2 regions of the Peribacillus sp. JNUCC41 genome follow, and region 1 is predicted to be linked to the other one. Evidence: riboswitches for the same ligand, from Rfam matches in the RefSeq annotation. Region 1 holds a riboswitch; the other holds the start of a gene.
What was found. Region 1 has a riboswitch for thiamine pyrophosphate ahead of tenA (thiaminase II). Riboswitches for the same ligand answer to the same signal wherever they lie in the genome.
Positions count from the first base shown of each region.

Region 2: it holds a riboswitch for thiamine pyrophosphate, as region 1 does, so the genes downstream of both, tenA (thiaminase II) here and tenA (thiaminase II) in region 1, are expected to answer to the same signal.

Region 1 covers NZ_CP062163.1:4,191,759-4,197,994, forward strand. The annotation lists gene menB (1,4-dihydroxy-2-naphthoyl-CoA synthase) at 1-38, shown strand, start outside; gene JNUCC41_RS20365 (AMP-binding protein) at 57-1,694, shown strand; gene JNUCC41_RS20370 (SDR family NAD(P)-dependent oxidoreductase) at 1,746-2,492, shown strand; TPP riboswitch at 2,631-2,759, shown strand; gene tenA (thiaminase II) at 2,894-3,577, shown strand; gene JNUCC41_RS20380 (ECF transporter S component) at 3,592-4,176, shown strand; gene JNUCC41_RS20385 (ABC transporter ATP-binding protein) at 4,187-5,644, shown strand; gene JNUCC41_RS20390 (energy-coupling factor transporter transmembrane component T family protein) at 5,661-6,236, shown strand, end outside.
Region 2 covers NZ_CP062163.1:3,209,358-3,215,593, reverse strand. The annotation lists gene JNUCC41_RS15650 (ABC transporter ATP-binding protein) at 1-351, shown strand, start outside; gene JNUCC41_RS15645 (GDSL-type esterase/lipase family protein) at 405-1,106, opposite strand; gene JNUCC41_RS15640 (GNAT family N-acetyltransferase) at 1,324-1,830, shown strand; gene JNUCC41_RS15635 (aspartyl-phosphate phosphatase Spo0E family protein) at 1,899-2,093, opposite strand; gene JNUCC41_RS15630 (Fur-regulated basic protein FbpA) at 2,346-2,534, opposite strand; SAM riboswitch class I at 2,711-2,815, opposite strand; TPP riboswitch at 2,971-3,076, shown strand; gene tenA (thiaminase II) at 3,167-3,856, shown strand; gene thiW (energy coupling factor transporter S component ThiW) at 3,860-4,381, shown strand; gene thiD (bifunctional hydroxymethylpyrimidine kinase/phosphomethylpyrimidine kinase) at 4,350-5,156, shown strand; gene thiM (hydroxyethylthiazole kinase) at 5,153-5,968, shown strand; gene thiE (thiamine phosphate synthase) at 5,949-6,236, shown strand, end outside.

The DNA of each region.
Region 1 (6,236 bases):
AAAAGAGGCCTGTAGATTTTAAAAAATTCAGAGGTTGATGAGGGGGATGAAAACTGGTGAAATTGGAGACGATTTTGACTCAGGAATATGTGGGGGAATTTAAAGGCGTTTGGCCAAATCGTACCATCTTGGATTATTTGAATGATGCTATAGTAAAGCATCCAGATAAGGTGGCGATTATCGATAAAAAAAGTAGTTTTACTTACAAGCAGCTTGGTAAGTTGGTCGATCGGATCGCTTTGGGTCTCTTGCATATAGGATTGGGTAAGGGGGATGTTGTCTCTTTTCAACTGCCTAACTGGAATGAATTTATAATCTTGCATTATGCTGTTACAAGAATCGGTGCCATTAGCAATCCATTGATACCAATTTATCGAGATAGGGAAATTGGCTATATGGTTGGGATGGCAGAATCTAAAATGATTGTTGTACCAGAGTATTTCCGTGGGTTTTATTACCCTGACATGATTGAAAGACTAAGTCATCAATGGCCATCAATGAAACATATATACGTGATGGGTGACAGTGCGCCGAATGGGATGAAACTGTTCTCCTCTTTATTTGAGGAACCTTGGGAAGACCGGATGGATTCAGCTATTTTGGATGAAATCACACTTGACCCCAATGATGTGACTGAAATTATCTTTACCTCGGGAACCACAGGAAGTCCAAAAGGAGTTATGCATACCCATAATACTCTTTGTATATCAACGAATTATTGGATTGACCGCTTACATTTAACATCCGATGATGTTCTTTTCATGGCGTCAACGTTCGCCCATCAAACAGGTTTTGGTTATGGAGTTAGGCTCCCTACACATATTGGAGGTACGGGAGTCTATCAAGACATTTGGAATCCGAGAGAGTTTATTGAATGGGTAGAGAGGGAAAAGATAACGTTTACGGCCGGAGCTACTCCTTATCTGCAAGATACGGTCCAAATGGAGGGGATAGAAAGGTATGACCTTAATTCGCTACGAGTCTTCGTAGCTTTAGGTGCCCCGATTCCCAGGCATTTAGTAAAGGAAGCCATGGAAAAAGTCCCGTTCAAGATATTGTCAGGGTGGGGTCAAACGGAAGATGGCTTGGTAACCTTGACGAGACTTGAAGATCCAGAAGAAAAACTGACGAATACCGACGGAATTCCGTTTCCGGGAATGGAACTAAAGGTCGTAGATTTTGAAGGGGAGGTGTGTGCCCCGAATATAGAAGGCTCTTTATTAGTAAGGGGTCCGGCTCTTTTTGTCGGCTATTTTAAACGGATCGATGATACTTTAGCTGAATTTAGTGACGGATGGTTCATTACCGGTGATCGAGCATTCATTGATGAAGAAGGATATATTCGAATTTCTGGAAGAAACAAAGACATTATCATACGTGGCGGTGAAAATATTCCAGTCGCTTATGTAGAAAATGTATTGTATGAACACCCGGATATTTCTAGCGCTCAGGTTATTGCAGTTCCAGATTTCCGACTTCAGGAAAAAGCATGTGCATGTATCAGCATGAAAACGGGGAAGAGCCCGATCACGATGGATTCTATGCAGGAATTTCTCTCGCAAAAGGGTTTGGCCAAACAATATTGGCCTGAATTTCTTGAAATTATGGACGACTTTCCTCGTACGGCAAGCGGGAAAATCCAGAAATTCCGGCTCCGGGAAATGATAAATGAAAAGTTAGTCGACAAGATATAAGCAGTTTAAATAAAACCATATTGACTAAATGGTGAAAGTGGAGGGAAATATATGAATAAAAGAATCGCATTTATTACCGGTGCCGGAAGCGGAATTGGCAGAGAGATTGCAAAAAAATTGGCTTCTCGCAATTTTAACATCATCGTGGCTGATATAAATCATAAAAATGCTGAGGAAACGGTTTCTTTAATCGAAAATTCGGGTTTTGGAGCCAGAGCGGTCCATTGTGATGTAACGAAATTAGAAAGTGTTAAAAAAGCCGTTGAAGAAACAGTGAATCATTATCATAAAATAGATATATTGGTTAATAACGCAGGCTGGGATAAGGTGGAACCTTTTTTAAAAAGTGATCCTAGCACTTGGAAAAGGATTATCGATATTAATTTACTTGGCCAGATCCATACTTGCAAGGAAATTTTACCGCTCATGATTGAAAATGGTTACGGAAAGGTAGTAAATATTGCATCTGATGCAGCTAGAGTAGGATCAAGTGGAGAGGCAGTTTATTCGGCTGCTAAGGGAGGGGTGATTGCCTTCACAAAAACGATAGCAAGAGAAATGGCACGTCACAAACTCAACATCAATTGTATTGCGCCAGGTCCTGCAGATACGCCCCTATTTCAAGAAATAGGCTCATATAATGAAGGTATAGCAGGTGCCTTGGAAAAAGCGATTCCATTTCGCCGGCTAGCTCAACCAGAGGACATTGCCAGTGCTGTTGCCTATTTCGTTTCGGAAGATGCAGGGTATATTACGGGTCAAACTCTTTCCGTAAATGGTGGATTAACAATGGTTTAAAAATCAATATAGTTGGGTGGTTATGCAAGATTGAAAGGCTAGTAAACTTAAAGCATTAGGTTGAAAACTTTTTCTAATATGTTTGACAATTGGGTTTATCGTGTTAATATAAAGGCAAATGGAAATTAAATATACAATTTGTACCACTAGGGGTGCTTTAATGGTAAAAGTTTATTTTACCGCAGAAGCTGAGATTAAAGTATGACTTTAAGACCCTTAGAACCTGATCTGGTTTATACCAGCGTAGGGAAGTGGGGTCTGGAACGATACGATTCTGTATTTTTTCAAGCACAACCACTTTCTTTACGTTTAAGAAAGTGGTTTTTTGTTTGCAAAAAAAGGGGTGATAAAAGGCTTTTTCTGTAAGATTCATTGAAAAATACAATTTGGAGGTAAGGGACATGAAGTTTTCAGAGGAAATCCGTCGGGAAGTTGATCACATTTGGGAAGCTAGTTTTAATCACCCGTTTGTTGCAGGAATAGGAGATGGCACATTGCCATTGGAATGTTTTCGTTTTTATGTCATGCAAGATGCCTATTATTTATCTCATTTTGCCAGGGTTCAAGCTTTAGGGGCAGTCAAAGCTACAGATTTACATACAACAAGCAGGCTTGCCGGCCATGCACAAGGAACATATGAAGCGGAGTTGAAACTTCATGAGAATTTTTCTGAGAGATTAGGCATCACAAAAGAAGAAAGGGAAAATTTCAAACCCGCCCCGACTGCTTATGCTTATACTTCCCATATGTATCGTGCAGCTTATTCGGGACATTTAGGTGATGTTATTGCAGCCATCTTGCCGTGTTACTGGCTGTATTATGAAATAGGTGAAAAGCTGCAAGGTTGCATACCCGAAGAGCCGATTTATCAAGAATGGATAGCGGCGTACGGAGGAGAGTGGTTCCGCACTTTGGTGGAAGAACAAATTGCGAGGCTGGATGAGATTGCTGAAAAAGTAACGGACGAAGATAAGGAGAGAATGAAAGAGCACTTTATCCTGAGCAGCCAATATGAATACTCATTTTGGGAAATGGCTTATCGTTTAGAGAGATGGCCTGTGCACCAGGAAACACTGGAAGTATAAAGGAGAATGAAATAATGAAAAAAGGATTGAAATTAACGGATATATTAGTCACGATCGTGATTTCGGTAGCATTTGGAATCGTTTATATCCTTTGGGGTTCGATTTACTATTCCGTTAAACCATTAGGATTACATCTGGATCAACTTATTTATGGAATGTGGTTTATAGCTGGCCCCGCCGCCTTTTTAATTTTACGGAAACCGGGTGTGGCACTTTTGGCAGAGATTGCTGCAGCTTCCGGGGAATTCTTTCTAGGTTCTCCTTGGGGGCTGACCGTACTGTTATATGGGGTGGTCCAAGGCTTGTTCGCGGAACTGGTGTTCATGGCGTTCAAATATAAAAAATTCAATATGTCGGTGGCCGTTTTAGCTGCGGTAGCTTCCTGCCTTGCATCCGTACTAATGGATTTTGCATATGGGGAAATTGGTGCGCTTTCCACTTGGAATCTATCTTTATTCATGATAGCGAGGTTTGTGGGTTCCATTTTCTTTGCAGGTGTGACTGCCTATTATCTAGTTAAAGTCCTGGAAGCGACAGGAGTAACTAATCTTGTTCGTCCGGTTTCAAATAAAGATTATGCAGAACTGGATCAAAATTAGGTTGGGTGCCATGGAACCAATCATTTCTGTAGAGAAGTTAAGAATGAAATATCCCGGTGATGAATCTTTGATTTTCAAGGACCTATCCTTATCGTTTGATAAAGGAGAAAAGGTACTATTGTTGGGACCATCAGGATGTGGTAAGTCCACTCTTTTGCAAGTGTTAAGCGGATTGATTCCGAATTCCATCGAAGTCCCGATGAAAGTTGAAGAAATGAAAGGCCCTTCTTCATGGGGGTATGTTTTTCAAGACCCTGATAGTCAGTTTTGCATGCCATTTGCCGATGAGGAAATCGCCTTCGTCCTTGAGAATCTTTCCGTCCCTAAAGATGAAATGAAAGGGAAAATCCAAAATCATCTCCGTAAAGTAGGATTGAACCTAGGCCATACAAGTATAGAAACATTGTCAGGCGGGATGAAACAGCGTCTGGCAATCGCTTCAGTATTGGCCCTTGAACCAGAAGTGATATTTTTGGATGAACCAACCGCCATGCTTGATCCGGAAGGAACAAAGGAAATCTGGGACTTGTTGAAGGAAGTTGGTCGAGACAAAACGGTTATAATCGTCGAGCATAAAATTGACCATGTTTTAGAATTCATCGATCGAATCGTGCTTTTTAATGATGACGGTCAAATCATGGCCGATGGTCCAAGAGACTCCATTCTTTCACGATATAAATATGAAATGAAAGAATATGGAATATGGTTTCCAGGTGTTTGGGATGAATATGTAAATGAGCATGAACCCATTCGTGAACACCAATTTACAGATGGTTCACTCCTTATGCATGTGCAAGGATTTAGCGGTTTTCGGAATAAAGAGGAAAAAATCAAGATTAAAGAGCTGAAGGTTCATTCAGGGGAATGGATTGTAATCAGGGGAGAAAATGGCGCGGGAAAGAGCACTCTTTTGCATGCACTGATGCAGTTCATAAAAACGGATGGTAAGTATGAATTAATGGGGACCCCCATTAAAAGAGTGAAAAGCCCAACGGAGGATATGACGTTTGTCTTTCAAAATCCTGAGTTTCAGTTCGTTGCAAATACTGTATATGAAGAGATTGCCTATTCATTGCGGTTTGACAAACGGCCTCAACAAGAAATAGATGAGAGGGTCCGCACATTGCTTAAAGTGTTCGGCCTTATGGCACATCGGGATAAACATCCGTTTCAATTATCAATGGGTCAAAAGCGCCGCCTAAGCGTAGCTGCTTCAATCGTAATAGATAAAAAAATCATTCTCCTTGATGAGCCGACCTTTGGCCAAGATTCGAAAAATACCTTTGCATTACTGGAATGGTTTGAGGAATATCGAAGGCGCGGAATAACAGTGGTCATGGTAACTCATGACGATCATATTTCAAAAAACTTTGCAACCAGGATCTGGACGGTTAAGGACGGAAACGTAATAAGTGATGAAAACATCGCGCAGGCCGGATTTTTGGAGACTGAAGTTTTATCACTTTAAAAGGAGTGTCATGTAGATGAATGTTTCAAATACAGAAACATGGCTCCATAGAATTAATCCAAGCCTTAAACTTGGTGTACTGATCGTGTTATGCATCGTGGCGTTATTCATTCATGACCTGAATTATATGATGAATATCACCATTGGCGTATTACTTTTATTTTTGTTTTTTACCGGGCATTCGATAAAACGAATCTTACTTTTATCGATTCCCTTTTGTTTCATTTTTATATCCACCTCTTCCGCAATGATATTATTCGGGCAAGGGAAGACGCTCTGGTTTGAGTGGGGCCTAATATCGATAACGGAAGAAAGTTTCATGAGGGGAATACTTGTGGGCTTTCGAGCTTTGTTCTTTGCGGCCCTTGGTTTAACGTTTTCCTTAACGACAAGGCCAGTGAACTTGTTTTATTCGTTAATGCAGCAAGTGAAGCTTAAACCGAAGTATGCCTATAGTTTCATGGCGGCATTAAGGCTGATTCCCATCATGATGGAGGAGTTCCAAACGATACGAAACGCGATGAAGGTACGCGGTTTCGAAAGGGGAAAAGGGCTAAGATCGGTATATTTTAAGATGAAAGCCTATTCCATC
Region 2 (6,236 bases), 980 kb from region 1:
ATTGGAGAGCGCGGAGTCAAGCTTTCAGGCGGACAAAAACAGCGCATTGCCATAGCTAGGGCACTTTTGAAAAATCCGCAAATCATCATTCTCGATGAAGCAACGGCGGCCTTGGATACAGAATCCGAACATTTGATCCAGCAAGCATTGTCACGTTTAATGAAAAACCGGACTTCAATAGTAATTGCACATCGTTTATCGACCATTCATGATGCGGATCAAATAATCGTTCTGGAAAAAGGGCAGGTTCATGAAAAAGGAACACATGAACAGTTATTGCTAAACAACGGCAGATACAAGCAACTCCATGACTTGCAGTTCCCTCAACTTAAAGCGATATCAAATTCCTAGCTACTTCTTGGAGGGCAAAAATGCACAGGAAGCCTTCCTGTGCATTTTTGCTTTCATTTGAAATCATAACTTTCCAAAACCCGGTTCGCAATGAGCTGATACCCTTTTTCATTCGGATGTAACTTATCACTGAAATACTCTGTTTTCTTTTTATCTTCAAAAAGATCATTTGTAGGAATGAATAACATCCTTTTATCTTTATCCGCTATTCCCTTTATTGACAGGTTATAATCACGAATGTCCTTTTCAAGTTTTTGATTGTCTTTTATTGGGTTATATAGTCCTACTACCAGAATATCCGCCTTATCGTTTGCCTCTATCAAGGTTGATGTAATCTTTTTGAGATGGTTGATATACTCCTGTTTCCCCTCAATGATTTTTCGGTCACTTATTTTCTCCAAGTCCCCTCCGTTACTATTGATCAAGTCATTCGTTCCAATAAAAACGATGAAAGTATCTGCTTCATCAAGTTTCGTTTTAATGCGGTAATCATCAAGCTGTTTCATCACCCCATCCGTTTCCTGGCCTTTTATACCGTAATTCCAAAAACTCACTTTTTGTTCCGATTGCGGATTATTCAATTCATCCTCAAGGCCTTCTATATATCCTTCCCCATCCTTATCCCCTTTTCCATAGGTTAATGAATCTCCAAAAGCCATCACTCTTTGCACATCTTCCGACTCCGAGGCCTGAAATTCATACGCAGCAAAACATATAACGAGTACTATAATCAATAAACCTGCCAATTTTTTCATTTGGTTCCCCTCTTGTCTCTTTACTAGAAGTATTTAATCTTTTACATACCCAAAAAATCTACAGTCTTAACATAAAAAAATTGTCATATAAAGATTCAAGAGTGTATGATAATATAAAACTTTCAATGGTTTGGGTGTCATTCACCGTCCCTAAAACAAAATACGGGATTACCCTTCATTCTGGAGATTTAATAAATGATAGTTAGGAGTTTAAATCATGGAAGAGCTCATAGAGTTTAGAGAGGCAGGACTATCCGATCTACCCAGAATTGTTGAAATATATAATTCAACAATTGCTTCAAGAATGGTCACGGCAGATACGGAGCCTGTATCCGTCCAATCGAGGGTTAAATGGTTTGAGGAACATCATTCAGAAAGTAGACCGCTATTTATCATTACTATAAAAGGGAAAACTGCTGGATGGATGAGCTTTCAATCCTTCTATGGCCGACCGGCATATAATTCCACTGCCGAAATCAGCATTTATATAGATGATTATTTCCGGGGAAAAGGAATCGGACAAATTTCGATTCAAAAGGCAATTGAATGGAGTCCAAAATTAGGTGTTAAGACTCTATTGGGTTTCATTTTCGCCCACAATACACCAAGCCTTAAGCTTTTTTCCAAATTCGGGTTTGAAGAATGGGCACATTTACCTCAAGTTGCCGAGTTGGATGGAATCGAGCGGGATTTGCTCATTCTTGGTAAACGTGTCGATATGTAATATCATTCTTTAGAGCTATTGCCTTGAGCAGTAGCTTTTTCATATTAATCGAGTGCGAATTGGCTAATTTAAAAATACCTATATGCTTTCTGGAGGTAAAAATGTTCACACTCTCTTTTACTTGTTAACGCATTTAATAGCGTATCCAATTCTTGACTTGCTTGAACAGTTAGCAGACTTGATAAGCCGTAAATTGCTGCCAAGTTGATCATTTCTTTTCTTTTCTCTTCTATTTTTTCTATAGTTACCTTACGGCAAGGCATTATATGCCACCTCCCATTTATTCAATTTTTTTACACTTTCATCATAATGAATCTACTAGTTAAAATCAACTATTTTTCAGAAATTAAATGTGTTATTTTAAAGGTTAAATGTGACAAAATGACTATTATTTCTGTAATTATGTATATTTTGTGTCATTTTCTATTAAACGCAAAAAAGCATCCACTAGTGTAGACTGTGAATGCTTACATCATATCTCTTATCCAAGAACCCAAACTATAGTCCATCGTTTACTATGTCATCCATTCAGAAGGTGACTCGGTATTTGGTTTATTTATAACAATCTTATATTCATCTTCAAGTACTTTTAATGGGGCATCATAAAGGTGCCTTTCATCAGAGGTTTTGTATACTCCATTGGCCAATAACTCTTCAATAAGCTTTGCCTTCCTCTGTTCGATCCTCTTAAATAATTCTGCCATGTAAATGGCTCCTTTCCTAGTCATCCTAGAGCCTGCTTCTAGTTAGCTAATCTTTATCAACTTGTTTTATTTTCACCAAATTATATATACCTTTTCTATTATGTCACTAAACGTTATTTCCCAAAAATAAAAGCCCCTTCTAATTCAAGAAGAGGCTGACAGTGTCCGTACGGCTCTTCTTATCTTCCAAGCATATGCTTGTTGGATTTAGCACAGTTCCCAAAACGGGTCCGCTGCCGAGGTTTCTTTGGGCCAAGTCCCTCCACCTCTCTGGATAAGAAATCGATATATAAATGATGTAGACATGATTTTATCCTAATAACCATCAAAAGTCAATTACCTGGTTCTCCCTTTTTTCCTGGACAAAATGGTCCCTCTTTAAATGCGGGTTGCATTTTCTTGTCTTTCTGATATGATGTCAGTAATTACATACAATTCACACCACTAGGGGAGTCTTTTTTTAAGACTGAGATGGAATTAGTTCCGGACCCTTTGAACCTGAACCGGCTCATACCGGCGGAGGGAAGTGGATGATATCGTCCATTTTCAGACTATATCCATCTACCCCGTTCCGTATTCAGGAACGGGGTTTTTTCATTAACAAAGGGATCCATTCTAAAGGAGGATGAACAATGGAGAATGTTAAATTAGAAACATTCAGTGATAGACTACATGCACGGTCAAAAGAGATTTGGAAAAGGAACCATTCACATCCCTTCGTCCAGGCAATTGGAAATGGTACGCTTCCTGAAAAGAAATTTGCCTATTACCTGAAGCAGGACTATATCTATCTCATGGATTATTCCAAGCTCTTTGCTTTAGGTGTAATCAAAGCTCATAACATCGAAACCATGGCAAAGTTTGCGAGTATTTTAAATGAAACCCTTCAAGTGGAAATGGATATTCATCGGCATTATGCTTCCGAATTCGGGATCACTTCCAAGGAATTGGAAGATACAGAACCTACTCCAACGACTCTAGCCTATACAGGCTACATGCTAAATGCAGCTCAGCATGGGACTTTGGCAGACTTGATCGCCTGTCTCCTGCCCTGCGCTTGGGATTATTATGAAATCGGTTTGCTACTAAAAGAACAAAATGGAGCATCATTGGAAAACAATCGCTACTCAGATTGGATAAGGTCCTATTCATCTCCTGAATTTGGGGAAGCACACAAATGGCTGATCGCTTTGTTGGAAGAGTTGACGGAAGGCATGCCAGAAAAGGAACTTCTTAGATTAGAAAAGCACTTTTTGGTTACTTCCCGATATGAATATTTATTCTGGGATATGGTTCATAATGAGCAAGATTGGCCGCTGTAGATGATGAATCCTGTCAAGAAACTGACGTTGACTGCCATGATCACGGCAATTACGACGCTGACCAGTTCATTTATTTTCATTCCTGCAGGATTTGCAAAGGTCTTTCCTATTCAGCATCTGGCAAATGTCCTGACGGCTGTTCTATTGGGGCCAGCTTATGCAGTGACACAAGCTTTTTTAGTTTCCATCATTAGAAACATGTCTGGTACCGGTTCAATTTTCGCCTTTCCCGGTAGCATGATCGGTGCACTTTTGGCCGCAATCCTTTATCGAAAAACACAAAGCTTAAAATTCGCTTGTTTAGGGGAAGTGATCGGGACCGGCATTATCGGTTCCCTAGCCTGTTATCCACTTGCCCTCCTCCTATTGGGAGAAAAAGCTGCTCTTTTTGGTTTTTTACCGGCTTTTATGCTCAGTTCATTCGCTGGTGCGATTTTAGCTTTCATATTACTTAAAATACTTCTAAAAAATACTTATATGAAGGGGTTTTTTTATGAAAACAGCATTAACCATCGCAGGCTCTGATTCAGGGGGCGGGGCTGGAATCCAAGCGGATTTAAAAACATTTTCTGCACATGGTGTCTTTGGCATGTCTGCCATCACAGCCGTAACCGCACAAAATACAATGGAAGTCCGTTCAGTACAGCCAATTGAAACAGCTATCATATCAGATCAAATTGCAGCTATCTTTGAAGATATTACTGTCGACGCAGTAAAAATAGGCATGCTTGGATCAAAAGAAATCGTGGAAACTGTCGCTGCGTCCCTTAAAACCTTCTTGCCTGCCATCGTTATCCTTGACCCTGTCATGATTTCCAAAAGCGGTCATCATTTGCTCGACGATAAGGCTGTCTCTGCCTTAAAAATGGATTTGCTTCCGCTTGCAACACTTGTAACCCCTAATGTACCGGAAGCGGAAGTACTTACTGGTTTGTCGATTCGAACGGAACAAGATTTCTACAAAGCATGCATTTCAATACAAGAAATGGGTCCCAAAGCCGTTTTACTTAAAGGAGGCCATGCAGCTGGAAATCCAAATGATCTTTTTTATGATGGGACTGACTTCCAATGGATCGAGGGGGAGCGCATTCATACTAAGAACACTCATGGCACGGGCTGTACCCTATCATCCGCCATTACATCAAACCTGGCAAATGGGCTGCCATTGCAAGAGTCGATCGAAAAGGCCAAGACCTATATTTCTGACGCGATACGCAATAGCTTTTCAATCGGTAAAGGTCATGGACCTGTCCATCATTTTCATTCATTTTCAAAAAAAGAACGGAGTGAATTAATATGAAGGTTTCTGCAGCCGATTTATTCGTGAAGGTAAAAGAAAGAAAACCACTCATTCACCAAATCACCAACTTTGTTACGGTCAACGACTGTGCAAATGCCACCCTTGCCATCGGTGGTTCACCAGTAATGACTTCGAGCCCAAGAGAAGTGGCGGATATGGTCAAATTAGCAGATGCATTGGTTTTGAATTTCGGTACGATCGATGATAAAGCCTTGGAAGCAATGGAGATTGCCGGTAAGACGGCAAATACCATGGAGATCCCGGTCATCTTGGACCCGGTGGGAGTTGGTGCCACCCCCTATCGTACAGAGCAGGTCAAAGAGCTCCTTAGTAAGGTTACTTTCCAAATCATTCGCGGGAATGCGAGTGAGATTCTTTCATTGATGGGCGGGGATACCGTTACACGCGGGGTGGATTCGGGGGAACTAGCGATTAGCCATGCAGAGCTGGCTGCACAAGCAGCTAATAAATTGAATAGCATCGTCGTGGTCAGCGGAGCAAAGGATGCAGTCAGCGATGGAAAACATACGTCCATCATCGACAATGGAAACCTCCTTTTAACTAATGTTACAGGTACCGGTTGCATGTCCACCGCTCTTATCGGCACTTTTTCCGGAGTCACCGACGATTTCTATTCTGCGGCAATTGCCGGAATCTCAACCATGAGCATTTCAGGGGAACTAGCTGCTGCAAACCTTCAAAAAGATGAAGGAACAGGAACGTTTCGTGTGCGATTAATCGATGCAATATCAAGAATGGATAGGGAAATCTGGATGGATGAGGTGAAAATGAATGAAGAAGTCCCAAATTGATTTAAGCTTGTATTTAGTTACGAAAGAGTCCATAGCATTAGAAAAATTGACCGAAATCATTGCAGAATCGGTTTCAGGAGGAGTCTCAATCGTACAACTTAGGGAGAAAAACAATTCCTCCCTTTCCTTTTATAAAAAAGCTTCTGCATTGAAACAGTTATTGAACGAGCTGTCCATTCCCCTTATCATCAACGACCGGGTGGATATAGCACTTGCGGTTGGAGCGGACGGAATTCATATTGGGCAAGATGACCTTCCTCTGACTGTC